4 regions of the Streptomyces sp. NPDC057287 genome follow, and region 1 is predicted to be linked to each of the others. Evidence: riboswitches for the same ligand, from Rfam matches in the RefSeq annotation. Region 1 holds a riboswitch; each other region holds the start of a gene.
The links. A riboswitch is a leader RNA that binds a small molecule or an ion and turns the genes downstream of it on or off. The one in region 1 is predicted to bind thiamine pyrophosphate.
Positions count from the first base shown of each region.

Region 2: another riboswitch for thiamine pyrophosphate. It lies ahead of ACFUNE_RS00500 (purine-cytosine permease family protein); the one in region 1 lies ahead of thiC (phosphomethylpyrimidine synthase ThiC).
Region 3: another riboswitch for thiamine pyrophosphate. It lies ahead of ACFUNE_RS08750 (thiamine ABC transporter substrate binding subunit); the one in region 1 lies ahead of thiC (phosphomethylpyrimidine synthase ThiC).
Region 4: another riboswitch for thiamine pyrophosphate. It lies ahead of thiO (glycine oxidase ThiO); the one in region 1 lies ahead of thiC (phosphomethylpyrimidine synthase ThiC).

Region 1 is NZ_JBHUYV010000008.1:168,463-175,557, reverse strand. Features, by position in the region: gene ACFUNE_RS17755 (metallophosphoesterase) at 13-1,104, shown strand; gene ACFUNE_RS17750 (hypothetical protein) at 1,286-2,107, shown strand; gene thiC (phosphomethylpyrimidine synthase ThiC) at 2,216-4,018, opposite strand; TPP riboswitch at 4,011-4,144, opposite strand; gene ACFUNE_RS17740 (YibE/F family protein) at 4,216-5,571, shown strand; gene ACFUNE_RS17735 (SsgA family sporulation/cell division regulator) at 5,635-6,072, opposite strand; gene ACFUNE_RS17730 (IclR family transcriptional regulator) at 6,174-6,941, opposite strand.
Region 2 is NZ_JBHUYV010000001.1:93,351-100,445, forward strand. Features, by position in the region: gene ACFUNE_RS00480 (PQQ-dependent sugar dehydrogenase) at 1-1,008, shown strand, start outside; gene ACFUNE_RS00485 (HAD family hydrolase) at 1,124-1,792, opposite strand; gene ACFUNE_RS00490 (TIGR03557 family F420-dependent LLM class oxidoreductase) at 1,938-2,918, opposite strand; gene ACFUNE_RS00495 (LPFR motif small protein) at 3,131-3,259, shown strand; gene ACFUNE_RS00500 (purine-cytosine permease family protein) at 3,594-5,009, opposite strand; TPP riboswitch at 5,000-5,092, opposite strand; gene ACFUNE_RS00505 (glycoside hydrolase family 76 protein) at 5,334-6,512, shown strand; gene ACFUNE_RS00510 (FKBP-type peptidyl-prolyl cis-trans isomerase) at 6,726-7,095, opposite strand, start outside.
Region 3 is NZ_JBHUYV010000003.1:485,310-492,404, reverse strand. Features, by position in the region: gene ACFUNE_RS08755 (ABC transporter permease) at 1-1,467, opposite strand, end outside; gene ACFUNE_RS08750 (thiamine ABC transporter substrate binding subunit) at 1,512-2,606, opposite strand; TPP riboswitch at 2,678-2,794, opposite strand; gene rlmN (23S rRNA (adenine(2503)-C(2))-methyltransferase RlmN) at 2,874-3,980, opposite strand; gene ACFUNE_RS08740 (phosphatidate cytidylyltransferase) at 4,378-5,463, opposite strand; gene frr (ribosome recycling factor) at 5,463-6,020, opposite strand; gene pyrH (UMP kinase) at 6,136-6,909, opposite strand; gene tsf (translation elongation factor Ts) at 7,070-7,095, opposite strand, start outside.
Region 4 is NZ_JBHUYV010000007.1:279,274-286,368, forward strand. Features, by position in the region: gene ACFUNE_RS16445 (deoxyribonuclease IV) at 1-62, opposite strand, end outside; gene pknB (Stk1 family PASTA domain-containing Ser/Thr kinase) at 85-2,007, opposite strand; gene ACFUNE_RS16455 (thiazole synthase) at 2,212-3,006, opposite strand; gene thiS (sulfur carrier protein ThiS) at 3,009-3,239, opposite strand; gene thiO (glycine oxidase ThiO) at 3,236-4,456, opposite strand; TPP riboswitch at 4,454-4,566, opposite strand; gene ACFUNE_RS16470 (hypothetical protein) at 4,618-4,959, shown strand; gene ACFUNE_RS16475 (NAD(P)/FAD-dependent oxidoreductase) at 4,988-6,220, shown strand; gene ACFUNE_RS16480 (Rv2175c family DNA-binding protein) at 6,289-6,654, shown strand; gene thiE (thiamine phosphate synthase) at 6,818-7,095, shown strand, end outside.

The DNA.
Region 1 (7,095 bases):
GGAGGCGCGACGGTGGTGGAGGGGTCGATGACTCAGGGGGCCGGTCAGGAACCCGTAGTGCGGACTGCGACGTTGCGTGACTTCCGCGTACCGCCGTATGCGCAGGTGCCGATGGAGCCACGCCTGCCGCACCAGCCAGGCTTGCCGCACCCCGGCAACGTCGCGGTGGGCGACGAGCCTCCGGAGGGGTACACCCCCACCGAGCGCGACCTGCCAGTGATCAACCGGGGTGACACCGTCCAGGTACGGACCGTCCCGGAGGCCCGGGCCTCCGACGGGTCCGGCCGGGGCCCGCTGTACGTCGTCGGCGACGTCCACGGCTACCTGGACGAGCTCCTGGCAGCCCTGCACCAGCAGGGCCTCGTCGACACCGAAGGGCGGTGGGCGGCCGGCAACGCCCGGCTGTGGTTCCTCGGCGACTTCACCGACCGCGGTCCGGACGGCATCGGCGTCATCGACCTGGTCATGCGCCTCTCCGCCGAGGCCGCGGCCGCGGGCGGGTACTGCAAGGCCCTCATGGGCAACCACGAGCTGCTGCTGCTCGGCGCCAAGCGGTTCGGCGACACCCCGGTGAACTCCGGAGCGGGCACCGCGACCTTCCAGGCCGCCTGGCTGCTCAACGGCGGCCAGAAGACGGACATGGAACGGCTCCAGGACGTCCATCTCCAGTGGATGGCGCGGCTCGACGCGGTCGTCGAGGAGGACGGGCATCTGCTGATGCACTCCGACACGACGGCCTATCTCGACTACGGGGCCACCATCGAGGACGTCAACGACACGGTGCACGCCATTCTCACGCGGAATGACGCCGACGAGTGCTGGGACCTCTTCCGCAAGCTCACCAAGCGGTTCGCCTTCCGGGACGAGGGCGGCGCACAGGCCGTCCGCGAACTGATGTCGACCTACGGCGGGCAGCGCGTCGTCCACGGTCACAGCCCTATTCCGTACCTGCTCGGCGAGGTCGGGTCGGAGGACGGCGAGGACACGCAACGCCCCGTGGTGGACGGCCCGCACGTCTACGCGGAGGGCCTCGCCATCGCCATGGACGGCGGGGTGACCATGGCCGGAAAGCTGTTGGTCGTCCAGCTTCCCCTGCATGACTGACGGGTGCCGGGGAAAACGCATCACGACCCGACTCCGTCGACGCCTGGGCCTATTTCCGGAAACCCCCTGTCACCGCGTGCCGTAGGCGCTCTACCATCGGCGTATCAGTGGCAGGCTCTCCTCCGTTTCCGCCCGATCGCCCGGCCCGCACGGTCGGTCAGGCCCTACGGAGCATCGGGGGATGCAGATGAAAAGCGCTCCGCACCTGCTGGCCGAGGACCGCCCCGAGTACGAGCGGATCCTCGCCGACGCGCTGCGTCATGCTCATGAACGACCGGATCTGGACGGAGTCGGCGACCGTCTCAACACGGAACAGCTGCGGACGATGGCGCTCGAGGCCACGCCCCTGATCACGGCGGCGGCCGCCACCGAGTACGACCACTACGTGCAGGTCCGCGGCGAGCTCCGCGGGCCGGGCGACACGGACGACGGCACATCGGTCCTGGGGCCGGTGACGGACGAGGCCGATCCCACGGGCGCCGGGACCCTGGCGGTGATCACCGTGCTGGCGCCCGTCCTCGCGGGTGCCGCCGCCTTGATATTCCTGCTGATCGGGTACCTGCTGAAGGCACTCGACCCCGCCCCGGCGTTCGCCGCAACCATGGTCGCCGCCGGCTGGTTCTTCGCGGCCGTCGCCGCCGCCGCCATCCTGGCCGCCGCGGTGGGGCTCCTCGTCACCGCGCTGCGCAACGGCGCCACCGCGCTGCCCGCCGTGGACGAGGAGGAGGAGCCGGAGGACGTCGCACGCGCCCGGGAGGCCTGGCGCCACGCCCTGCTGGAGCGCGGCATCCTGCCCTTCCTCCGGGACGCACTGGCCGACCCGACGGCGGGGCCCGCGTCGCGGACACCCCACCGCTCGGCCAACCGGATCCCGAAGATCGGCTACAGCAGACCGGACTTCTCCGGGCCGGAGGACGGCCCCTCGGCCGGCCCGCGTCCCACCTTCACCAGCCCGGACTTCACCAGCCCGGACTTCGGCGGCCCGGAGCACCAGCCGGAGTGATCCGGCCGGGTCCGGAGCGGCAGTCGGAGCGATCCGGCACGGCCCGGTGCCGCCCCCGCCGTGGCGGCGGGGACGGCACCGTCGCCCACAGGGGGCGTGCGGCCGAAGTCAGTCCGCGATCGGCAGATAGACCCTGTTGCCCGCCGCCGCGAACTCCTTGGACTTCTCGGCCATCCCCGCCTCGATCTCGGCCTGTCCGTCCCCGTGCTCCCGCCGGATGTCGTGGGAGATCTTCATCGAGCAGAACTTGGGCCCGCACATCGAGCAGAAGTGAGCCGTCTTCGCCGGCTCGGCCGGCAGGGTCTCGTCATGGAACTCCCGCGCGGTGTCCGGGTCGAGCGCCAGGTTGAACTGGTCCTCCCAGCGGAATTCGAAGCGGGCGTCGGACAGGGCGTCGTCCCACTCCTGCGCCCCGGGGTGCCCCTTGGCGAGGTCCGCCGCATGAGCGGCGATCTTGTACGTGATGACGCCTGTCTTCACGTCGTCACGGTTCGGCAGCCCGAGGTGCTCCTTGGGCGTGACGTAGCAGAGCATCGCCGTCCCCCACCAGGCGATCATCGCGGCGCCGATGCCCGAGGTGATGTGGTCGTACGCCGGAGCGACATCGGTGGTCAGGGGGCCCAGCGTGTAGAACGGCGCCTCCTCGCAGATCTCCTGCTGGAGGTCGATGTTCTCCTTGATCTTGTGCATCGGGACGTGTCCCGGGCCCTCGATCATCGTCTGGACGCCGAACCGCTTGGCAACGGTGTTGAGCTCACCGAGCGTGCGGAGTTCGGCGAACTGCGCCTCGTCGTTGGCGTCGGCTATGGAGCCGGGGCGCAGGCCGTCGCCCAGCGAGTACGTCACGTCGTAGGCCGCGAGGATCTCGCAGAGGTCCTCGAAGTGCTCGTACAGGAACGACTCCTTGTGGTGCGCCAGGCACCAGGCCGCCATGATCGAACCGCCGCGCGAGACGATGCCCGTCTTGCGCCGGGCCGTCAGCGGGACGTACGGCAGCCGGACACCGGCGTGCACCGTCATGTAGTCGACGCCCTGCTCCGCCTGCTCGATCACCGTGTCCTTGTAGATCTCCCAGGTCAGCTCCTCGGCCCGGCCGTCGACCTTCTCGAGTGCCTGGTAGAGGGGGACGGTGCCGATCGGCACGGGGGAGTTGCGCAGGACCCATTCGCGGGTGGTGTGGATGTTGCGGCCGGTGGAGAGGTCCATGACCGTGTCGGCACCCCACTTGGTGGCCCAGGTCATCTTGTCCACCTCCTCCTCGATGGAGGAGGTGACCGCGGAGTTGCCGATGTTGGCGTTGACCTTCACCAGGAAGCGCTTGCCGATGATCATCGGCTCGATCTCCGGGTGGTTGACGTTGGCCGGCAGGACGGCCCGGCCCGCGGCGATCTCCTCGCGCACGACCTCGGGTTCGACGTTCTCCCGGATGGCGACGTACTCCATCTCCGGGGTGATCTCGCCGCGGCGGGCGTAGGCGAGCTGCGTGACGGGCCTGCCGTCACGGCTGCGCCGGGGCTGCCTCGGACGCCCGGGGAAGACCGCGTCGAGGTTGCGCAGACCGCCTCGCGGCGAGGTGTGCTTGAGCCCGTCGTCCTCGGGACGCGCGGGACGGCCCGCGTACTCCTCGGTGTCCCCGCGCGCGATGATCCAGTTCTCACGGAGCGGGGCGAGCCCGCGGCGTACGTCGGTGTCGGTGGTGGGATCGGTGTACGGCCCGGACGTGTCGTACAGCGTCACGTCCTTGCCGTTGGTGAGGTGCACCTGACGGACCGGCACACGGAGATCCGGGCGCGTGCCCTGGACGTACCCCTTGTGCCATCCGATGGACTTCCCGGCCTCGTTGTTCTCCGCATCCTGCGCATTCCGCGCATTCTGCGTCGAGGCAGGCGTGCGTGCGTCCGCTGTGGTCATCAGACCTACTCCCTACGCCGGCATTACCCGGTAACAGGTTCGGCGGTCGGCGCAGCGTGTCCCGTACGGATATACGGAGGTCAGCGCCCTCTCAGCCCGGTGCTCCGAGCTCCCGCGTGTACAAATGTGCCTCCACGCTAACCTCCCATCTGGCGTGCTGGCCAGAGGGCCTCCCCTGTTCTTGGGATGATCGCCGGGTGACGTCCCCCGGAAGCGCCCCCGAACCCCACGGCCCCGCATCAGGCAGCACGCAGAGTCATGCGCACGGCCACTCACACAGCCACGGCCCCGCCGCACCCGTGTCCAAGCACCTGCGCAAGGTCATCGCGGCCGTGGTGATCCCCTTCGCCACCGCTGTCCTGGTCGGCCTCGTGGCCTTCTGGCCGGGCGGAGCACCCGCCCACGAGCGCACCGGCGTCGGCTTCGACCGGCAGACCCAGGACGGGCGGGTGACGAAGGTCGTCGCGGTCGACTGCGCGGACGTCAACGCCTCACAGGTGCCGGCGACCGGCGACACCTCCACCGCCTCGGGCCGGGAGGCCGTCAACGAGCAGTCGGGCCGGTGCAAGAAGGCCACGGTCGAGGTGACGACCGGTGCGGACAAGGGCCGTACGTTCGTGGAGGTCGTCCAGCCCGATGCGCCGCGGCAACTGCACGACGGCCAGGGGGTGGTCGTGGCCTATGCGCCGGACGCGCCGCGGGATCTGCAGTACTCGGTGACCGATGTCGACCGCACGGTGCCGATGGCGTTGCTCGCGGGGATCTTCGCCCTCGCAGTGGTCGTGGTGGGCAGGCTGCGCGGGCTGATGGCGCTGATCGCGCTCGCCGTCTCCTTCGGTGTGCTGACCCTGTTCATCCTTCCGGCGATCCTGCAGGGTTCGAATCCACTGGTCGTCGCCGTGATCGGGGCGAGCGCCATCATGCTGATCGCGCTCTACACCTGTCACGGTCTGACGGCGCGCACCTCGGTGGCCGTGATCGGCACACTCATCTCGCTGCTGCTGATCGGGCTGCTGGGCTCCCTGTTCATCGGCTGGGCCGGCCTGTCCGGCAACACGGACGACAACACCGGCCTCATCCACGGGCTGTACCCGGAGATCGACATGAGCGGCCTGCTGTTGGCCGGTGTGATCATCGGTTCGCTCGGTGTGCTCGACGACGTGACCGTCACCCAGACATCGGCGGTCTGGGAACTGCACCAGGCCGACCCGACCATGGGCGTGCGCGGGCTCTACCGGGCGGGCATCCGGATCGGGCGCGACCACATCGCCTCGGTCGTCAACACGCTCGTGCTCGCCTACGCCGGCGCGGCGCTTCCCCTGTTGCTGCTCTTCTCGATCGCGCAGAGCAGCGTGGGCACGGTGGCCAACAGCGAACTGGTCGCGGAGGAGATCGTCCGGACGCTGGTCGGGTCGATCGGGCTGGTCGCCTCGGTGCCGGTGACGACGGTGCTCGCGGCCCTGGTGGTCTCCGCGGACCGCACGGGGCTCGGCGCGGAAGCCGGAGCTCCTGCACCCGCGCGGACCGGGAGGGGCCGACGCCGCAAGGCGTGAGCCGAGGCACCGTACGCACGGCCCCGGTCCGCCGGTGTTCGATGTTCAGCCGGGCCTTCCTGTTCAGCCGGCGTTCTGTTCCTTGGCGAGGATGCGGCCCAGCGCCTCTTCCAGATTCCCGTCGAAGTCACCCAGCGTGTGCTCCTGCCCCAGTGGCACCAGCTTGTCCGTCCGGTCGAGAAATGCCACAAGCGGTGCCGTGCCGGCCCTGAAGAGCGCACGGTCCGCGCCGACCTGAAGGCGGATGTGCACATCCGACAGACCTTCGGGCTCGGTCGGGCCGATGTGCACATCGCCGTCACCGCTGGGGCTGTTGAGCCCGTCGAGCAGCAGCTCGCGGCCGAATGCCCAGGTGACGGGGGCGTCGCCCGGCAGGTGGAAGGTCATCCGGATCGCGTACGGATCGCTGACCTCGTACCGGAGCTCCACAGGAATACGGAAGGAGAGCTCCTCGGAGACGAGGAAGCTCATCATGACCTCTGCTTGAACCGACTCGCGCATCGTTCAACCCCGCAGTAGATGAATCTGGCCAGGAATGATCCCCCATGGCCCTATTGACGCCATCGTGATGCACGCGATAGCAGATCACAAGGAGTGATTTTTCAGATACTGATAGAGAACACGAACGAGCGCAAGAGGGTGGTCACTTCACAGCGTAGTTGTTCGACTGCGGGGAGCAACCGTTCTTCTTGGTGCAAGGGGAGAGAAACAGCCATGGCCGCCACGGCCGACCCCACGGTGATCGGAATGGCCGCACAGACCGTTCCCATGGCGTACTCCTGCCGTTCGACGACGGGTTCCGTACGCTTCATCGATCTCAGTCGTTTCAGAAACGCCTGACGGTCCCTTACGGAGTAACGCGTCAGCGGCCGGACGGGGTGCCGGTCCAGATGGTCCTCGCGCGCCCGCTCGTCGAGCTGCCCCAGGAGGCACTGGCCGAGGGCGTGGGCATGCCCTGTCTCACGGAACGAGGCCCACTCGTGCACCGCGGGCACGGCAGGGGTATCGGCGACGGCGACCATCTCGATCTCGCCATCCTTGTACAGGGCGCAGTACACAGGGGCACCGATGACGTCCGCCCAGTGGGCGAGCGAGTCGACGATCACTCCGGGACGCGGAGTCGCCGGGCCCCCACCCAGCCGTTCGGCTGCGGCCCCGAACAGGAAGACGCCGTTCTCCCTGCGCAGATAACCCTCATGGGTCAGGGTCCGCAGCAGGTGGTAGGCGGTGGGAAGGGGAAGGCCGGCCTCCCTGGCGAGCTGCTTCGCCGGCGCCCCGTCCCGATGGGTGCCCACAGCCTCCATAAGTCTCAGCGCCCGCTGAACCGAACCGATCAACGTCGGGACAGCGGTACTCGATGCCGTGGTCACAGGTCACCCCCAGGCATGGTGACGGGCTGTCAGCCCTCCCGCGGAGGCCGCCCCCACGGGCCCGCCGCGAGCCTGGGGTCCGGAGACCGGACGGTCGCACAAACCACTGGGCAGGATGGTGACGGACCGTCATTTCCCAGCTGGCGGCAGCGGT
Region 2 (7,095 bases), on a different contig from region 1:
CCGGACGGCGATCTGTACTGGAGCATCGGCGACGGCGGCGGCTCCGCGGACCCCCTCCGCTCCGCGCAGCGGCTGGACACCCTGCTGGGCAAGATCATGCGCATCGACGTGAGCCGGAGCTGCGGCTCCCTCGCCTACTGCGTCCCCGACGACAACCCCTTCGTGGGCACCCCCGGCGCCCGCGAGGAGATCTGGCTGTACGGTCTGCGCAACCCGTGGCGCTTCTCCTTCGACAGCGCCGACGGCTCGATGTGGATCGGCGACGTCGGGCAGGGCCGTTGGGAGGAAGTCGACCACCTCGCTCCCGGGCGGGGAGGACTGAACCTCGGCTGGTCCTGCTACGAGGGCCTGGAGAAGTTCGCGGGCGGCGACTGCGTGCCGGGCGCGACGTACACCGAGCCCGTCTTCACCTACTCCCCGTACACCGGCGGCTGCTCGGTCATCGGCGGCCACGTCTACCGGGGCGAGAAGTACGCGGACCTGGTCGGCGGCACGTACATCGCCACCGACTACTGCTCGTCCACCGTCTGGGCGCTGCGTCCCGACGGCGACGGCGGCTACGAACAGGCCGAGATCGGGGAGATGCCCACCCAGGTGACGTCGATCGGTGCGACCGCCGACGGGGAGTTCTACGTGGTCAACGATCTGCCCGGCGGCCTGCACCGCGTGTCGTTCACCAGGGAGGAACCCACCTGCCGCGTGGACCGTGCCGTGAAGGCCTGGGGCACGGGCACCACGGTCGACCTCACCGTCACCAACACGGGCAGCACGCCCGTGAACGGCTGGACGCTCGAATTCCCGCTGCCCCTCGGGCAGACCGTCATCTCCGACTGGAACACCGACCTGACCCAGGGGAGCAACACGATCGCGGCGACGAACGCCGCGCACAACGCCGTGATCGCTCCCGGCGCGAGCGTCACCCTCGGCTATCTCGCCGGCCACACCGGTGACGCCTCATCGCCACCGCGCTTCATGCTCAACGGGGACGCCTGCGCCGTCGGCGAATGACGCCGCCGGCACGCTGAGGGCACGCCCGCGCCGGCGGCCGCCGCCCGGTTCACCGGCAGGGCACTCGCCCTGTCGCGTCCCGGGCGGTGGCTGCTCGGCCGGCACGCCGTGCGGGTCAGAGGGCCGCCGGCCCGAAGGGGCTGTCGTGGAGGCGGGCGAGCAGATCGGCCGCGTCCTGATACACCTGGCCGGCGCCGGCCTGCTCCAGATCGGCGCGGGGAATACCGCCCGACAGCAACGCCACCGAACGCACGCCGGCCCGGGCAGCCGCCTTCATGTCCCACACGGAGTCGCCCACGAACACCGCCTGTCCGGGACCGACACCGGCCAGCTCACAAGCCAGCCTCACGGGTTCCGGGGAGGGCTTGCCCTCGGCGACGTCGTCAGAGCTCGCCGTTCTCCAGATCGCGTCGTCCGCGTCCACGGCCCGGCGCAGGGCCTCCAGCTCCGGACCACTCGCCGACGTGGCCAGCACGACCCGCCAATCGCTCCTGGCCAGGGTGCGCAGCAGATCGCCCGCGCCCTCGAAAGCGGGGAGGCGGTCGAAGTACGTTCCGTAGAGCACCGTGTGTGCGGAGCTGATGGCGGCGTCCTGTTCCTCGTCGCGTCGGGCTCCGAGCAGCCGCTCTATCAGATCCCCGGAACCCAGGCCGATCGCACGGTGGATGTCCGCCATGGTCACGGCGTGCCCGGCCTGCCGGAACGCCTCCCACCACGCGACCACATGCAGGTGGTTGGTGTCCGTCAGCGTGCCGTCCACATCGAAGATCGCTGCGCCTGGCATGTTCGCCTCCTTCCTTCGCACTCGTCCTTCGTCCCCGGCGGCCGGCCGGCTCCAGGGCCGCCGGACCTGTCGCCCGACGGGGCGGCGGCCCGATCGCGCGACACGGACCGGCCCGCCCTGCCTGCCCTGCCCGCATCGGCCCGCTTCAGGCGTGTGCGGTGTCCGGGCTCAGCCGCCTCAGGCGTTCGTCGAGGTCGCGGCTGTAGAACTCCATGAAGCCATCGGGATCCGGGCCCGCGTTCTGCATGACGAGCCGGTCGAACCCGGCGTCGACGAACTTCTGTGCGACCTCGGTGTAGCGGGCGGGGTCGGGGCCGCACGCGAACTTCTCCAGGATGTCCTGCTCGCGGACCGTCGTGGTCGCCGCCTCGAAGTTGACCGGATTGGGCAGCTCACTCATGACCTTCCACCCGGTCACGGCCCAGCGTGACGTCTCCAGGGCGGCCTGCGCCGCGGTGTGCTCGTCGGGGGCCCAGGCCATCGGCACCTCCGCGTAGCGCGGCCCGTCACCACCCGCGGCACGGTAGTCCTGGACGATCTCCGGCTTGTCCTCGGTGGCGAACAGCCCGTCGCCCAGTTCCGCGGCGATCCGTGTCGACACCTTGCCGCTGGCGGCCACCGCGATCAGGGGCAGCTCGTCGGGAAGGTCGAACACGCGGGCATCCTCCAGGCGCAGTTGCTTGCCCTCGTAGGACCGGTATCCACCGCTCCAGAGCAGCCGGATGATCTCCAGGGCCTCCCTGAGCATCTCGTGCCGTGTGAGGACCGTGTCGGGGAAGCCGTGCCCGACGACGTGCTCGTTCAGGCGCTCGCCCGAGCCCACGCCCAGGACGAAGCGGCCCTCCGACAGCAGCGCGAGGGTTGCCGCCGCCTGAGCGATGATCGCCGGGTGGTAGCGGACGGTGGGGCACGTGACACCGGTCGCCAGCCCGATCCTGGAGGTCTTGGCCGCGATGCTTCCCAGCACCGTCCAGGCGAAGGGTGAATGCCCCTGGTTGTCGAGCCAGGGGTGATAGTGATCGCTGATCTCGACGAAGTCGAAGCCCGCCTGCTCTGCGAGGACCGCCTGCCGTACGAGTTCCGCCGGGCCGAACGCTTCGGCAGCGAGCTTGTATCCGATTTCCATGCGTTCCTCACTTCTCGTGTCCAGGGCGTTCCGTCCGCCTACCCGTGCCTGCGCCAGGTGGTCCTCACCCGGGAGTACCGGCTGCGCCGTCGGCGACGTGCACGGACCCCGTGAACGGCGATGAGTTTCCTCCCGGGACGAGCGGGCACGCGCTTGTCAACAGCACATCGCGGCCTCCCAGCGCCGCGGTGGCATCGAGAGGGAGGAAACACATGCTGAAGGCGATCGCAGACGTTCTCCGATCCATCGGCGGGGCCATCGCCACCGTCGTCACCCTGCCTTTCCGCGCCGTCGCGCGGCTCTTCGGCGGAGCCTCCGACACCGCGCACGGCCACCACTGACCATCTCTCCCTCTGACGATCGCCCCGGCAGCCTCCCCGAGCCTGCCGGGGCTTCGTGCGTACGAAGGGCCTCCCGGCCCCGGCAGGCGTCCTCCGCTCCCGCCGCTGCCGCTTCCGCCGGATGGGCGTGCGCGCTCCGTCGGAGGAGCGCGGAACTCGGCTGTCGGGCCGGCCAGGACGACCGCGGTGCGGACCATGGCCCCACGATCTCCTCTCCACGCCTCGTCAGCACGTGGAGGCATCCGGACGGGGCCGTGTTCCGGGGCCCGCCCGGGGCAGCCACATGCGCGAATGCCTGGGACCGCGCTCCCCGTCAGCGGTGGCCGCGAACCCGTCAGGAGCGGTGGCGCAGCCGCAGCGGGGCGTAGAGCGCCAGGGCCACGAGGAACGCCACCCCATAGGCGAGGTCGGCTCCGTGCAGGGCCTCCGCCACCGGGCCCACGTACAGGCCGGTGCTCATGAACGGCACCGCCGCGGCAAAGGCGGCCACGAAGGCGGTGAGCGCCGGCCACCACGGCCGGTCGCGGCCGCTCTCGGCGGCGAGGTCGATCGGTGCGCCTCCGCGGGCCCTGGCCCGCACCGTCCAGTCCACGGCCACGATCGCGACGAAGCCGGGAATCCAGTAGCCGACCAGGAGCAGCACGTTCTGGAAGCGCGCCGTGGTGTCGGCCGCGTGCATCCACAGCACGAGCGGGAAACCGAGCGCCGCGGCGAGGGCGGCGGCGACGGGGCGTGGCAGGCGCACCCCCATCGTCTGCAGCGCCAGGGAACCGCTGTAGTCGTTCATGGCGTTGCTGCACAGCGCGGCGAGCGCCACGGCGAGCAGACCGAACGCCCCGAGCGCTCCCCCGCCCAGAAGGGTGTCGATCCCGCGCGCGGTCTGGTCGGTGAGGACGGACGCGCCCCACAGGCCGAGCGTCTGGACCGCCACGAAGGAGACGCTGATGCCCAGCAGCGTGCACCAGAACATGCGCGGCCGTGACGTGGTGGGCGGCAGATAGCGGCTGAAGTCGCTGGCGTAGGGGGCCCACGACAGCGCCAGGCTCAGGGCGATCGTGCACGTCAGGACGAACGCGCCCGCCCGGTCGCCGCCGTGCACGGTGCCGGAGGCAGTGGGCTGGACGCCGTCCAGCAGTTTGACGGCGAGCACGGCGAAGGCAGCGGCGAGGGCGAACGTCATCACCGTCTGGAGCCGGTGGATCGCCTCGTACCCCAGCACGCCGAGCGCACCCTGGGCGGCCATCATGACCAGCACGCCGAGCCAGAAGGGCCAGCCGAACAGCTGGGCCAGCGCGTCCCCTCCGAACAGGCCGATCAGCGCGTCCCAGGCGATCGAGGACAGCCACTGCAAAGCTCCGGGCAGCACGACGCCCCTGCCGAACGCCAACCGTGCGAGCGGGAGTTGACCGACCCCGGTCCGGCTTCCCCAGGTCCCGAGGAAGGCGGTGGGCACCGCCCCCACGAGCGTGCCCAGCACGACGGCGACGAGCGCAGTGGCGAAGTCCAGGCCCAGGGCGATGCCCACGGTGCCGGTGAAGACACCCGTCATGGTGAGGTTGGGGGCGAACCAGACGGTGAACAGCCTGCCGGCGCGGCCGTAACGCCGGTCCTCCGGAACGGGGGCTATCCCGTGCGTCTCGATCCGCAGATCGCCGGGGGCTGCGGGCATGCGGCCCCCGAAAGCGGGACGTGGGGCAGGAACTGCCTGCTTCGCGACCGCACGGTCGTCGGGGGTATACGGCAACGGCATGAAGACATCCCTCCGCCAGTACTAACTGGTTCAGGTTCGACGGGTGTGTTCTCAGCCCCTGCGGGGCACCCCGTGTCCGGTTCGGCGGCCAGGATAACCGGGCGGCCGACCGGGCCCGGCCGCGGGGTGACCGGCGCGCGGGCCGCGGGGTGACCGGCGCGCGGGCCGAGGGTGACCGGCGCGCGGGCCGAGGGTGACCGGCGCGCGGGCCGGGGCCATGCACATCACTCACCGCCCTTGTCCGTCCTGGCCGTTGACGCCTCCGCACCCTCGTGACAACGTTGTCAGGTCCCGCACTCCGCGCCTCGAACAGGAGAGCCCCGTATGCGCTGGTCCCCCTCACGCCGTCAGGTCCTCGGTGCCTCTCTCGCCGCGCTGGCCGCCGCGACCACCACCGAAGCGTCCGCAGTGGCCCCCGCCGGTGCCCCGTCCTCTTCCCGCTCCCTCTCGCGTGCGCGCAGCACCTACGACGCCCTGAAGGAGTACTTCGACACGGCGGACGGCACCGGGCTCGTACGCGAGCAGTACCCGGCCGCCCCCGACGACCGTCCGTACTCCTACGAATGGCCGCTCTCCCAGGTCCACGTGGCCGCCCTCGACCTGGCCTTCGTGGACCACCGCTACGCACCGGCCCTGGCCGTCCGCGCCCGGGCGCAGGAGCTGTACTGGAACGCGGCGGGCGGCACCACCGGCCTCCCCGGCTACGACTCCTACCCGGTCGCGCCGCACGGTGGCGGTGGCGACATGTTCTACGACGACAACGAGTGGGTGGGACTGGCCAAGGCCCAGCTCCACCTGCAGACCGGCGACCGGGCCGCGCTCCACCGCGCGAAGGAGATCTTCACGCTGGTCGAGTCGGGCTGGGACACCGACCCGGACCACCCCGCCCCCGGCGGAGTGTTCTGGACCCAGGCCGACTGGAGTCACAGCCGTAACACCGTCTCCAACATGCCCGGCGCCCAACTCGGCCTGCGGCTCCACCAGATCACCGGCAGGTCCCGCTACCTGGAGTCCTCCAGGCGTTTCTACGACTGGACCAACGCCCATCTGCGGACCCCCGAGGGCCTCTACCACGACAGCCTCGACCTGACGGGCACGGTCGACCGGACCATCTGGTCCTACAACCAGGGCGTCCCGGTCGGCGTAGGCGTCCTGCTGTACGGGGCGACCGACGACCGGGCATACCTGAACCAGGCCCGGCGTACGGCCGAGGCCGCGTACACGCACTACGTGACCGAGGGCAGGCTGCACACCCAGCCCGTCTTCTTCAACTCGATCTTCTTCAAGAACCTGCTGCTCCTGGAGTCGGTGACCGGCGGATCCGTCTACCGGCGGGCGATGGCCGACTACGCGGACCACATCTGGTCCGAGCGACGGGACAGCTCCACCGGCCTGATGCGTTTCGACGACAGCGGGACCACCCAGGTCATCGAGCAGGCCGCCGCGGCACAGGTCTTCGCGGTACTGGCCTGGCCGCGCGGCGCTTGGCGGACGCTCTACTGACTCCGGCCGACGCGGGGTTGCCCTGCGCCGCACCACGGTGCGGCCCGCAGCCCCGAGCACGCTTCCCCTCCAGCCACGGACAGGGCCCCGACCTCTGTGAAGTGATCCCCGCTCAGCTCGGGTCCCCGCTGCGCGCCGAGAGGTTCCCGGCGTGATGCCGTACTCACGTGTGGACCGACGGGCCTCTCGGATGCGCCCGGTCCGGCCGGCCGGTCAGGCCGGGCCTCGCTCCGGCGGGCCGCCCACGACCGTGAGCAGGTCGACGACGAAGACCAGTGTCGAGCCCGCCGGGATCAGAGTGGAGGGCGACTGCTTGCCGTAGCCGAGACGCGGGGGAACGATGATCTCGCGTCGGCCGCCGACCTTCATTCCCCGCACTCCCCGGTCCCAGCCCTTGATGACTTTGCCACCGCCCACAGCGAACTTGAAGGGCCGGTCCCGCTCCCAGGAGGAGTCGAACTCCCTTCCGGACGCGAACGTGACCCCCACGTAGTGAACCTGGACGACCCTGCCCGGTTGCGCCTCGGGTCCGTCCCCGACCACGAGGTCCCGGATCGTCAGCTCGGTGGGCACATCACCCTCC
Region 3 (7,095 bases), on a different contig from region 1:
AAGCGTGGGGTTGTCGGGGCGCGCGATGAACACGGTCGCGCCGAACTCGCCGAGCGACACGGCGAAGGCGAAGCCCGCGGCGACCAGGACCGCACGCCGTACCAGCGGCAGGTCCACCTCACGCCAGGCCCGCAGCGGCGAGGCACCGAGCACCGCGGCGGCCTCCCTCAGCCGGTCGTCCACGGCGCGCAGGACGGGCAGCATCGTGCGTACGACGAAGGGGACGCCCACCAGTGCCTGGGCGAGCGGCACGAGGATCCAGGACGTCCGCAGGTCGAGGGGCGGCTCGTCCAGGGTGATGAGGAACCCGAAGCCGACGGTGACGGCCGAGACCCCGAGCGGCAGCATCAGCAGCGCGTCGAAACCCCGTACCAGCCTGCCCGCCCGCCGGGTCAGCGCGGCAGCCGCGAGGCCGCCGATCAGGAGGGCGATGAGCGTCGCGACCAGCGCGTACCGCAGGGAGTTGCCGATGGCGTCGAGCGGCGGCACCAGGAAGGTGGAGCCGTTGGCGTCGGCGGACTGCAGCGCGCGGTAGAAGGCGAAGCCGTAGCCGCCCGAGGTGTCGAAGGAACGCTCCACCAGCACGCCGAGCGGCAGCAGGATGAGCAGGAGAACCGTCAGCAGTACGCCGCCGAGCAGCGTTCGCTGGCCGGCCCCCCGGGGCGGCCGGGCGGTCTGCGCAGGGTCGACCAGTCTCAGGGCGGTCTCCCTGCGCCGTACGGTCCACGCGTGCACGGCCAGGATCCCGCCCACCGCGGCGAACTGCACCAGGGTCAGCACTGCGGCTGTCGGCAGGTCCAGCAGCTGCGCGGTCTGCCGGTAGATCTCCACCTCCAGCGTGGAGTAGGCCGGACCGCCGAGGATCTGGACGACTCCGAAGGAGGTGAACGTGAAGAGGAAGACCATCAGCGCCGCGGCGGCCACGGCCGGGGCCAGTGCGGGCAGGGTCACCCGCCGCCAGGCGGCGAAGCGGCCGGCCCCGAGCACCCGGGCGGCCTCCTCCTGGCGGGGGTCGAGCTGTGACCACAGGCCGCCCACGGTCCGCACGACGACCGCGTAGTTGAAGAACACGTGGGCGAGCAGGATCGCCCACACGGTGGTGTCGAGCCGGACACCCCAGAGCTCGTCGAGGAACCCGCCGCGTCCCAGCAGGGCGAGGAACGCCGTGCCCACCACGACCGTGGGAAGGACGAACGGCACGGTCACCACGGCCCGCAGCAGCTGTTTGCCCGGGAAGTCGAAGCGGGCGAAGACATACGCGCCGGGCAGCGCGATCAGGAGGGTGAGCGCGGTGGAGGCGAGGGCCTGCCAGGTCGTGAACCAGAGGACGTCCAGGATGTCCGGCCGGCTCAGTACCGTGCCGATCCGGCCGAACTGCCAGTCCCCCTCGGCCTTCAGCCCCCGGCCGACGATCGCGACGACCGGGTAGGCGAAGAACAGCGCGAAGAACGCGACGGGCACGGCCATCAGACCGAGCCGCACCGCGTTCCCCCCGCGCGCGTGCCGCGCGGCTACTTCACGACGAGCGAGGACCATGACTGGACCCACTGCTCACGGTTCTTGGCGATCTTCTCCGGGGCCACCGTCGTCGGCTTGTCGACGGTCGCGCCGAACTTCGTGAAGAGCTCCGGCAGCTTCGCGTCCTCGGCAACCGGGTTCACGAACATGTTCAGCGGCATGTCCTCCTGGAACGGCCTGCTGATCAGGAAGTCCAGCAGGGCCTTGCCGCCCGCCTCGTTCTTCGCACCGTCCAGAAGGCCCGCGAACTCGGTCTGACGGAAGCAGGTACCGGTGGCGACCCCGGTCGGGGCCTCGGTGGGCTGCGGATCGGCGTACAGCACCTCGACGGGCGGGCTGGAGGCGTACGAGACGACGAGCGGCCGGTCCGCGCCGGCCTTCCTGCCCCCGGCCGAACCGGAGAACTCGTCGTTGTAGGCCTGCTCCCAGCCGTCGACGGTCTTGACCCCGTTGTCCTTCAGCTTCTTCCAGTAGTCCTGGTAGCCGGTCTCGCCGTAGGTGGCGACGGTGCCGAGGAGGAAGCCGAGGCCGGGCGAGGAGGTCGCGGCGTTCTCGGTGACGAGGAGGTTCTTGTACGCGGGCTTCAGGAGGTCGTCGAAGGACTTCGGCGGGTCGAGCTTCTTCTCGGCGAAGTACTTCTTGTCGTAGTTGACGCAGATGTCGCCGGTGTCGACGGGCGTGACCCGGTGGCGGTCCGCGTCGAGCTGGGCGTCGGCCGCGACACGGTCGAGACCCTTCGCCTCGTACGGCGTGAACAGGCCGTTGTCCAGGGCGCGGGAGAGCAGGGTGTTGTCGACGCCGAAGAACACGTCGCCGCGGGGGGATCCCTTGGTCAGGATCTCCTGGTTGAGCGCGGCTCCGGCATCACCGCTCTTGAGCACCTTGACCTTGTAGCCGGTCTCCTTCGTGAACGCCTTCAGGACGGCGTCCGAGGCGTTGAACGAGTCGTGGCTGACGAGCGTGACGGTCCTGGAGCCGGCCCCCGTGTCACCGGAGGCCTTGTCGTCGGAACCGCCGCAGCCCGCGAGCACGGTGACTCCGAGCACGGCGGCCAGCGCCGTCGCCGCGTACTTCGTGGTGGTGTTCATGTGATTCCTCCTGGAGGTGACCAGGAAGAGACGCGGCCCCGCCCGCTCGTTCAGCGGGCAGGGCGCAACAGCTTGAGTAAGGTCCGAACTTCCTACCCGGAATGACCCGGGCGAGGTTCAGAGGGTCTGCGGCCGACCTGTCCTCGGTGCCGCACTCTCAGCGCTGTGGCGCTCCCCTGCCGGAATATGAAGTTGATTTCGGGGGCCAGGCTACACCGGCCGGATCACGCCGGACCGGCCGGTTCGGGCCGGTCCCCCGCAACCGCCTCAGCGCTCGGAGGCCGCCAGCTGCCCGCACGCTCCGTCGATCTCCTGGCCGCGGGTGTCCCGGACCGTGACCGGCACGCCATGGGCGGCGATCGCCTCGACGAACGCCTTCTCGTCCTCGGGCCGCGAAGCGGTCCACTTGGAGCCCGGGGTCGGGTTCAGCGGGATGAGGTTGACGTGCACCCGCTTGCCCTTGAGCAGCCGGCCCAGCCGGTCGCCCCGCCACGCCTGGTCGTTGATGTCGCGGATCAGCGCGTACTCGATGGAGATGCGGCGGCCCGACTTCTCGGCGTACTCCCACGCGGCGTCCAGGACCTCGCGGACCTTCCAGCGGGTGTTCACGGGCACGAGGGTGTCGCGCAGCTCGTCGTCCGGAGCGTGCAGCGAGACCGCGAGGCGGCACTTGAAGCCCTCGTCGGCGAAGCGCAGCATCGCCGGCACCAGGCCCACCGTGGAGACGGTGATCCCGCGCTGCGAGAGCCCCAGGCCGTCCGGCTCCGGGTCGGTCAGCCTGCGGATCGCCCCGACCACACGCTTGTAGTTGGCCAGCGGCTCGCCCATGCCCATGAAGACGATGTTCGACAGCCGTGCCGGCCCGCCCGGGACCTCGCCGTCGCGCAGCGCCCGCATGCCGTCCACGATCTGGTGCACGATCTCGGCCGTCGACAGGTTGCGGTCGAGCCCGGCCTGGCCGGTGGCGCAGAACGGACAGTTCATCCCGCAGCCCGCCTGGGACGAGATGCACATGGTCACCCGGTCCGGATACCGCATGAGGACGGACTCGACGAGCGTGCCGTCGTGCAGCTTCCACAGCGTCTTGCGGGTGGTGTCGTCGTCACAGCTGATGTGGCGCATGACCGACATCAGGTCCGGGAACATCGCCTCCGCCAGCTTGTCGCGCGCGGCGGCCGGGATGTTGGTCCACTCCGCCGGGTCGTGCGCGAACCGCGTGAAGTAGTGCTGCGACAGCTGCTTGGCGCGGAAGGGCTTCTCGCCGGTCGCGGCGACTGCTTCCTTGCGCTCGTCGGGCGTGAGGTCGGCGAGGTGCCGCGGCGGCCGCTTGGCTCCACGGGGCGCGACGAAAGTGAGTTCTCCGGGCTTAGGCATGGTTCCTCCAGTGTTACAGACACGCCGTGGTCCTTGGGACCTCCGCCGGCGCCGCCGAGTCCCCACGGTCGGCATCGGCCGACGTGGGCGGCCCTGGGACGGCCCGGCGGACCACGGCGACCGTGACCGATCGCACGGCGGCAGGCCGTGCGATCGGCCGCCTGAGAGGGAGCTGAATTCGAATATGCGTACGTGCGTCTGTGAGCCGGGGCCGACCGTGCCGCATGCAGAGGATGCCCGCCCGAGACGGTCTCGGGTCGGCATCCGCATCGGCGTGGGCATCCGCATCGGCCGACCCGGCGAAAGGCTCGCGTGCAGCGACTCGAACCGGCGCATGCGAAAGGGCCCGCCGTGGACGGCGGGCCCTTCGTGAGAACGCGACGCGGAACCGAGGGCCTCAGCCGGATCCGACGAACAGCACTAGCAGCAGCCACACGACCGGCGCGCTCGGCAGGAGCGAGTCGAGCCGGTCCATGATGCCGCCGTGACCGGGAAGCAGCGTGCCCATGTCCTTGATGCCCAGATCCCGCTTGATCATGGACTCGCCCAGGTCGCCCAGCGTGGCGCTGGCTGCGACCGCGAGGCCCATCAGCAGGCCCTGCCACCAGGTCCCGTCGTCGATCAGGAACTCCATGCACAGGGCGCCGGCCACCATGGCGAAACCGACCGCACCGAACAGGCCCTCGCGGGTCTTCCCGGGGCTGATACGGGGGGCCAGCTTGTGCGTGCCGAAGCGCCAGCCCACTGCGTACGCGCCGGTGTCGCTGACCACGGTGAGGAGGAGGAACGTCAGGACGCGCCACGCACCGTCGTCCGCGGTGAGCATCATGGCGACGAACGTCGCCAGGAAGGGCACGTAGAACACGGCGAAAACACCGGCCGTGACGTCCTTGAGGTAGCCCTCGGGCGGCTCCGTCATCCGCCAGACGAGCACGGCGAGGGCAGTGAGCGCCATGGCGACCCAGGCGCCCTCCGCCTCCCGCACATAACCGGCGACCACCATCGCGGCGCCGCCGACGGCGAGCGGCACGAGAGGAGCGTTGATGCCCTTGCGCTCCTTGAGGCGGGAGGTGAGCTCCCAGAGACCGACCACGACCGCCAGCACGACCACGCCGACGAAGACGGCCTTCACGATGAAGAGCGAGCCGACGACGAGGGCACCGAGACCGACGCCGACCCCTATGGCGGCACGCAGATCACGCCCCGCACGCTTCTTCTGCGGAGGGGACGGCGGCGGGGTGGGCATGGGCTCCTGCGGCTTCTCGTCACGGAACAGGGGGCCGCTGACGCGCGCGGCGTCCCCGTTCCGGTCGTCGCGGTCGTCAGCGTCTCTACCTGCGTCGGGAACGTCCGGCACGATGGGCATGGGCCGAGTCTGCTGGGCGCCGTGCACATCGTATGCAGGACCCGCCGGAGCGGCCCCCATCTCGGGCGCGCTCCAGTATCCGGCTCCCTGCGGGGCGCCCCAGGAAGAGTCGTTCATCAGACTTCGAGCAGCTCGGCTTCCTTGTGCTTGAGCAGCTCGTCCACCTGCGCGACGTACTTCGCGGTGGTGTCGTCGAGCTCCTTCTCCGCGCGGCGGACCTCGTCCTCGCCGGACTCCTTGTCCTTGACGAGCTTGTCGAGCGACTCCTTGGCCTTGCGGCGGATGGAGCGGATCGAGATCTTGGAGTCCTCGGCCTTGGTCTTGGCGACCTTGATGTACTCCTTGCGGCGGTCCTGCGTGAGCTCCGGGAACGTCACACGGATGATGTTGCCGTCGTTGCTCGGGTTGACGCCGAGGTCGGAGTCACGGATCGCCTGCTCGATGTTGCGCAGCGCCGTCTTGTCGAACGGGGTCACGACGGCCATCCGCGGCTCGGGGACCGAGAACGAGGCGAGCTGGTTGATCGGGGTCAGTGCGCCGTAGTAGTCGGCGACGATCTTGTTGAACATCGCCGGGTGCGCACGGCCGGTGCGGATCGCGGCGAAGTCCTCCTTCGCGACGACGACGGCCTTCTCCATCTTCTCCTCGGCCTCGAGGAGGATTTCTTCGATCACCACGTGCTCCTGCGTGTCTTGAGCGGACCCGGCATCGTCGGGTCCTGCGGTTCCTGCGTCGCGTCCTCACCTGCACGGTGTCCGACCGGCAGGCCGTTGTCCATCGTTCGGGCCGTCAGGCCCGGGTGCTCCGGTCACTCACGAGCGTGCCGATCTTCTCACCCTTGACCGCGCGGGCGATATTGCCCTCCGTCGTCAGTTCGAAGACCAGGATCGGGAGCTGGTTGTCGCGGCAGAGCGTGATGGCGGTGGCGTCGGCGATCTTGAGATTACGGGTGATCACCTCGCCGTACTCCAGTGCGTCGAACTTCACCGCGTCGGGGTTGGCCTTGGGGTCGGAGTCGTAGACCCCGTCGACCCCGTTCTTGCCCATGAGCAGTGCCTCGGCATCGATCTCCAGGGCGCGCTGGGCGGCCGTGGTGTCGGTGGAGAAGTACGGCATGCCCATGCCGGCGCCGAAGATGACGACGCGCCCCTTCTCCAGGTGCCGCACGGCGCGGAGCGGGATGTACGGCTCGGCGACCTGACCCATGGTGATGGCGGTCTGGACGCGCGAGTCGATGCCCTCCTTCTCCAGGAAGTCCTGGAGCGCCAGGCAGTTCATGACCGTGCCGAGCATGCCCATGTAGTCGGACCGGGCCCGGTCCATACCGCGCTGCTGGAGCTCGGCACCACGGAAGAAGTTGCCTCCTCCGATGACCACCGCGATCTCCGCGCCGTCGCGTACGACGGCCGCGATCTCGCGGGCGATGGTGTGCACGACGTCGGGGTCGACGCCGAGGCCGCCGCCGCCGGCGAATGCCTCACCGGAGAGCTTCAGCATGAAGCGCCCGGAAACCTTGTCGTCGCGCTTGTGGTCGGCCTGGGTGGCGTCCGCGCCCTTGTCCATGGAAATTCTCCTCGTGCACATACGAAGAAGGCCATTGCCGGTGGGTCTGGTGTCCCTCAGCGGCAATGGCCTCCTCGTCAGATCTGCGGTCGTCCGGCATGAGTGCGGCCGTCGACTGCACCAGACCCTATATCGGGTCCACCGTTGTTCGCGGACGGACTCAGATGCCGACCTTGATGCGCGAGA
Region 4 (7,095 bases), on a different contig from region 1:
CCGAGACCGACCTTGGCCAGTCCGCCGGCCACGGGGACGTGGCCGCCTACAGGGTTGCGCATGTTCCGCCTGTCCTCGGTGGATCTACAGGGCCTTGGTCCTGATGGTGATGGTGGAGCCTTCCGCGGCCTTCTCGCCGCCCTCGACCGACTGGCTCCCGACCGTGTCGCTGAAGGAGAGGAACGGGCGGTCGACCTCGACCTCGAACCCCGCGTCCTCCAGCGCGCTCCTGGCCTCGTCGACGTCCTTCCCCGTCACGTCGGGGACCTGGAGCATGCGCGGGCCCTTGGAGACCGTCAGCTCCACCGTGTCGCCCTCGGCGGCCTCGGCACCGCTCCCGGGCGCCTGCCGGGCGATCTCGCCGGCGGCCTCGGCCGAATCGACCCGCTCGGTGAGCACCTCGCTCTCGAGACCGGCCTCGTCCAGCGCCGCCCTGGCGTCCTCGACGGAGAGTCCCGTGACGTCGGGAACGTCGACCGGGCTGCCCTTGCTGACGACCAGGGCCACCGCGGAATCGGGGTGCCGCTCGGTGCCGACGCGCGGATCCGTACGGATCACCTTGCCCCGGTCGATCTCCTCGCTGAACTCCCGGGTCACCATCCCGGGCGCGAGGCCCGTCTTCTTCAGCTCGCGCCGGGCGTCGGCGAGGGCGAGGCCCTCGACGTCGGGCACCTTCACGATCTCCGGGCCGCGCGAGATCACCAGCTTCACCGCGTCGTTGCCCCGGATCCGCTCGCCGGAGCCCGGATCGCTGCTGATGACCGTGCCGCGCTCCACCGTGTCGCTGTAGGCGCGCTCGACGCCCTTCAGGTCGAGGCCCTCGTCCGAGAGCCGCTGCTCGGCGGCGCTCTGGGTCCGGCCCAGGAGCGAGGGGACCCGGGTGAACTGACCCGAGTTGATGTACCAGACACCCGCTCCGAGCCCCAGGACCAGCAGGACGGCGACGAGCACGGCGACCGTCCCGCGCCGGCCGCGGACCGCGAAGGACCCACGTCGCCGGCGCCCCGGCTCCCCGGCCCCGGGCGGAGGCATCTCCAGCCGGCTGGTGTGGTGCGCGGTGCCCTGGCCGGCCGGGATCACCCTGGGGATCACGCTCGTACGGTCCTCGGCGGCGTCGTGCACCTCCGCGATCGCCTGCGGGGGAACCGCGTCGAGCTGCTCCTCGGTGAGGTCCGCGCGTATCTCGCGGGACCTCGCGAGGAGGGCCACCGCGTCGGCCGGACGCAGCTCGGGGTCGCGCGCCGTGGCGACGGCCACCAGGTCGTCGAGACCGGCGGCCAGGCCCGGGACGGCACCGGACGGCGCGGGGACGTCCTGGTTGAGGTGCTGGTAGATGACCTGGGCGGCCGTGTCCCCGGCGTGGGGCTTGCCGCCGGTCAGCATCTCGTAGAGCACCACACCGCAGGCGTAGACGTCGGAGCGGGTGTCGGCCGTGCCCTGCTCGATCTGCTCCGGGGCGAGATACGAGACCGTGCCCAGCAGCGAGCCGGTGGTGTCCGTGGCGGTCCCCACGGCGCGTACGAGTCCGAAGTCCGCGACCTTCACCCTGCCGTCGTCCCCTATCAGGACGTTCTCCGGCTTCATGTCGCGGTGGACGAATCCCGCGCGGTGCGCCGCGCCGAGGGCGGCCAGCACCGGTTCGAGGATGTCCAGGGCGGCACGGGGCTGCAGCGCCCCCCGCTCGCGCAGGACGTCACGCAGGGTGCACCCGGCGACGTACTCCATCGCCAGGTAGACGTACGCGCCCTGGGCGCCCTGGTCGAAGACACCCACCACGTTGGGGTGGGCGAGCCGGGCGACGGACTTGGCCTCGCGGATGAAGCGCTCGACGAACGCGGCGTCGGTCGCCAGCGCCGGGTGCATCACCTTGAGGGCGAGCACCCGGTCGAGCCGGGTGTCCACGGCCCGGTAGACCGTGGCCATACCGCCGACGGCGATGCGCGCATCGATGCGATAGCGGCCGTCGAGCAGCTGCCCGACCAAGGGGTCCTGGAGGGTCGTGTCCACGGGGCGAGTCTACGAGCTGCCACGGACACCACGGATGGGCCGGGGCTCCCAGGGGCCGATCCGGTGCGGAGCCGTGACAGGGGCATGCACGTGCTGTGACCGGGGGGTGCCCGCCGGTGTCGGGATGCGCGCGCTGTGACCCGGGGACGCCCGCCGGTGTCAGGGCGCACGTGCCGTGACCGGCTACGCCCGCCGGTCTCCGGATCAGAAAGCCGGACGCTCCGGATCCAGCACCGCGCGGCCCTCCGTGGGGGAGGAGGCCTCGGCGAAATGGCGGCGGGGGATCCGCCCCGCCCGGTGGGCGAGCCGTCCGCCGTCCACCGCGTACCGCATCGCGGCCGCCATCAGCTCGGGCTCCTGCGCCCGGGTCACCGCCGAGGCGAGCATCACGGCGTCACAGCCCAGCTCCATCGCCAGCGCCGCGTCCGACGCGGTCCCCGCGCCCGCGTCCAGGATCACGGGGACCTCGGCCTGCTCGGTGATCAGCTGGAAGTTGTGGGGGTTGCGGATGCCGAGCCCGGATCCGATGGGCGAGCCCAGCGGCATGATCGCCGCGCACCCCACGTCCTGGAGCTTGCGGGCCATGACCGGGTCGTCATTGGTGTACGGCAGGACCGTGAAGCCGTCGTCGACGAGGATCTCGGCGGCGTCCAGCAGCTCGATCGGATCGGGCAGCAGGGTCCGCTCGTCGGCCACCACCTCCAGCTTGATCCAGTGGGTGCCCAGCGCCTCCCTGGCCAGCCGCGCGGTCAGCACGGCCTCGCCGGCGGTGAAACAGCCCGCGGTGTTCGGCAGGACCTGGATGGAGAGGCGTTCCAGTACGGAGAGGACCGAGCCCTGCACGGTCGGGTCGAGCCGGCGCATCGCCACGGTCGTCAGCTCCGTGCCCGAGGCGATCAGGGAGCGTTCCAGCACGTCGAGGCTGGGAGCCCCGCCGGTCCCCATGATCAGCCGGGACGTGAACGCGGTGGACCCGAGCGTGAAGAGATCGTCGGACATGGTCAGCCTCCCTGGACGGCGGTGAGGACCTCGACGCGGTCGCCGTCGAGGAGGGCGGTGGCCGACCACTGGCCACGGGGGACGACGGCCTCGTTGACCGCGGCGGCGACCCCGGAGGGCGCTCTGGTCAGCGCCGCGACCAGGGTGTCCAGCGAGGTGCCGGCGGGGACGGTGCGGTGGTCCCCGTTGACGGAGACCTGGACGGGGTCTGCGGAAGGCGCGGGTTGTGTCATGCGGGCTGCTCCTGCTGCGCGGGGTCGGTGTCTTCGGGGGACGGGGCCGGGGAGTGCCCCGGGAGGGCACCGGCCGGGGCGAAGCGGCGCGGTGCGAAGGGACGGCCCAGCTCGGGCAGCTCACCGGTGGTGAGCACGTGGGCCATCACGTCTCCGGTGACGGGGGTCAGCAGCACCCCGTTGCGGTGGTGCCCGGTGGCGAGGTGGAGGCCGGCCAGCGCTGTGGGGCCCAGCAGCGGCGCGTTGTCCGGGGAGGCGGGACGCAGGCCGGCCCGCGTCTCGGTCAGCGGCAGCTCGGTGATGCCGGGCATCAGTTCGTGGGCGTCCCGCAGCAGCTCGTAGACCCCTCCCGCGGTGACGGTGGTGTCCCAGCCCAGCTCCTCCGTGGTCGCCCCCACCACCAGCTCACCGTTGGCCCGCGGCACGAGGTAGACGTGGCTGCCGCGCACGACGGCCCGCACCGTCCTGCTGAGGAAGGGGGCGTACGCCGGAGGCACTGTCAGCCGCAGGACCTGCCCCTTGACCGGGCGTACGGGGGGCACGACCGCTTCGGGTATCCCCTCCAGCCGGCCGCTCAGACTGCCTCCGGCGAGCACCACCTGGCCGGCCGCGAGCTCCGTACCGTCCGCCAGGACCGCTCCCGTCGCACGGCCGCCGGTGACGGAGAGCCGCTGGACCCAGGCGCGGCGGAACACCACCCCCGCCCGCTCGCACGCCGTCACCAGCGCCGAGGCCAGCCGCCGCGGATCCACCTGGTGGTCGCCGTCGACGCGGAGCCCGCCGCGCACGCCGGGTGCGAGCATCGGCTCCAGGCGCCGGCACTCACGGCCGGTGAGCCACTCGGACTCCAGCCCCGAACGCAGCTGCAGGGCGTGCAGCTCCCGCAGATGCGCGCGGTCGTCGGAGTCCAGCGCCACGGAGAGCGTGCCGCAGGCGCGGAAGCCGGTCTCCTGCCCGCTCGCCTCCTCCAGCTCGCTCACGAACTCCGGATAGCGCGCCGCGGACGCCACGTTGAGGCCGAGCAGCATCTGCTCGCCGTAGTGGAGCTCGGTGACGGCGGCGAGCATCCCGGCCGCCACCTGGGCGGCCCCGCCGCCGGGGTCCGGATCGGCCAGTGTGGTGCCCAGGCCGCGCTGGGCGGACCGCCAGGCCGTCACCAGACCGATGATGCCGCCCCCGACGACAAGGACGTCGGAACTCTGTGCGGAGATGCGCATGGGCGTCCAGCCCCTCCCTTCGCCGGCATGACCCGGATCAGGTTCGTACGGTCGGAGGCCGGTCAGCCTCCCTCTCAGCCCGGTGCGTCCGGACTCCCGCGAGTGTCTTACGGTGGCCAGCCTAGACCCCGCCGGCCGCAGTCAGTAAGGGAGCCGCCCCCATGGCCCGTTCGCTCGACGGACTCGTCCTCTCCCCGGTCGCCGACCAGGCCCCCGGACAGGTCGGCACCCGGACCCGCTTCACCTACCACGAGCAGGACGGCCGGATCTGGGCCGAGTACGAGGGCGGCGACATCGTCCGCGGACATCTCGTGGGCACCCGGGAGGCGGACACCCTGGACTTCCGCTACGTCCAGTTGAAGCCGGACGGGACGACCTCCTCGGGGCACTGCGTATCGGCCGTCACGGACCTCGCCGACGGCCGTGTCCGCCTGGACGAGAGCTGGGAGTGGGAGTCCCGGGAGGGCAGCGGGACGAGCGTGGTGGAGGAGCTCGCCGACTGACCTCGCGTCAGGTGATTAGGGTGGACGGGTGAGCGAGCAGACGCAGGACGAGGCGACGGAACACGCGTCGCGCGGAGTCGTGATCGTGGGCGCGGGCATGGCCGGCGTGCAGACGGCCGTGGCCCTGCGCGAACAGGGCTTCACGGGACCGGTCACCCTGATCGGCGCCGAACCCCACCAGCCGTACGACAGACCGCCCCTGTCCAAGGCGGTCCTGCTCGGGAAGGCCGAGGACTCCGCCTTCGACGTCGACTTCGAGGCGCTGGGCATCACGCTGCGCCTGGGGCTCGACGTGGCCGGCCTGCGCGCCGGAGCGCACGAACTGGACACCGAGCAGGGGCCCGTCGCCTACGACGTGCTGGTCCTCGCCACCGGAGCGGAACCCGTCGGTCTGCCCGGTTCCGAGGGCGTGCCCGGCGTGCACCTGCTCCGCACCCTCGACGACGCCGCGCGGCTGCGGCCCGTCCTGGAGCGGCAGCACGACGTGGTCGTGGTCGGGGCGGGCTGGATCGGGGCCGAGTTCGCCACGGCCGCGCGCGCGGTCGGCTGCGCGGTGACCGTCGTCGAGGCCGCCGACCGCCCCCTGGCGGGCACCATGCCCGCCGAGGTCGCCGCTCCGATGGCGGCCTGGTACGCCGAAAGCGGAGCCGAGCTCCTCACCGGCGCTCGGGTCGCCCGGGTCGAACAGGGCGCCGTCCACCTCACGGACGGCCGGGTGGTCCCCGCCGGAGCGGTGGTCGTGGGCATCGGAGCCCGGCCCGCCACCGCCTGGCTCGCGGACTCGGGCATCGCGCTCGGCCCGGACGGCTCGGTCATCGCGGACAGCTCCCTCCGCTCCTCGCTGCCCGACGTCTACGCGGTGGGTGACTGCGCCTCCTTCCCGTCCGCCCGCTACGGGGAGCGGCTGATGGTCCACCACTGGGACAACGCCCTCCAGGGGCCCCGGACGGTCGCCGCCGCGCTCGCGGACGGAGTGGCCAGGGTGTACGACCCGGTGCCCTACTTCTGGTCCGAGCAGTTCGGGCGCTTCGTGCAGTACGCCGGCCATCACGCCGGTGCCGACACCCTGCTGTGGCGCGGCGACCCGCAGGAGCCCTCCTGGACGGTCTGCTGGCTGCGCGGAGGGGTCCTGGTGGCGCTGCTGGCCGTCGGCCGCCCGCGCGACCTGGCACAGGGGCGCAAGCTGGTCGAAGCGGGCGCGCGAATCGATCCGGAGCGGGCCGCGGACTCCTCCGTACCGCTGAAATCGACGGCCCTCTAGGGTCAGGCACGGCCTCGTGCGCCCGGCCCGGCTACCGACTGTCGGTCCGGGATGGCACGCTTGTCCTTGTGACCGGAATTGACGCAAAGATCGATGCTCTCGTCCCCGCCTGGCTCCACCTTCCCGACATCGCGGAAATGCTCGATGTCGAGGTGACGCGCGTACGCCAGCTGGTCAAGGAAGGCCAGCTCATCGCCGTACGCCGTGGTGAGAACCGGACGCTCCAGGTGCCTGCCGCCTTCATCGACGGCGACAAGGTGGTCAAGGGTCTCGCAGGGACCCTGACGCTCCTGAGGGACGACGGCTACAACGACGAAGAGATGCTGGACTGGCTCTTCACCCCCGACCCGACCCTGCCCGGCACCCCCGCGCAGGCCCTGAGCGAGAATCGCGGTACGGAGGTGAAGCGCCGGGCCCAGGCGCTCGCCGTCTGACGGGAGAGCCGTGAGCGGGTGCGGGCCGTGGCACACACGGCCCGCACTCCGCGTCACCGGTGTCCGCGGGCACGGCGGCTCATCCACGTACCGGGCGGGGCGCCGTACGAGCGACGCTTCGCCGCATCAGTGATCCATCGACGTACCGACGGGGGAAATCACCATGTCCGCTCCTCGCTCCCAGCTCTCCGGCGCCCGGCTCTACCTGTGCACGGACGCCCGTAAGCGGCAGGGAGACCTCCCCGAGTTCCTCGACGCCGCGCTGTCCGGCGGAGTGGACATCGTGCAGCTGCGCGACAAGGGCATGGAGGCGGCCGAGGAGCTGGAACACCTCGCGGTGTTCGCCGACGCCTGCAAGCGCCACGGCGCGCTCCTCGCGGTGAACGACAGGGCGGACGTCGCCCATGCCGTCGGCTCCGACGTGCTCCACCTCGGCCAGGG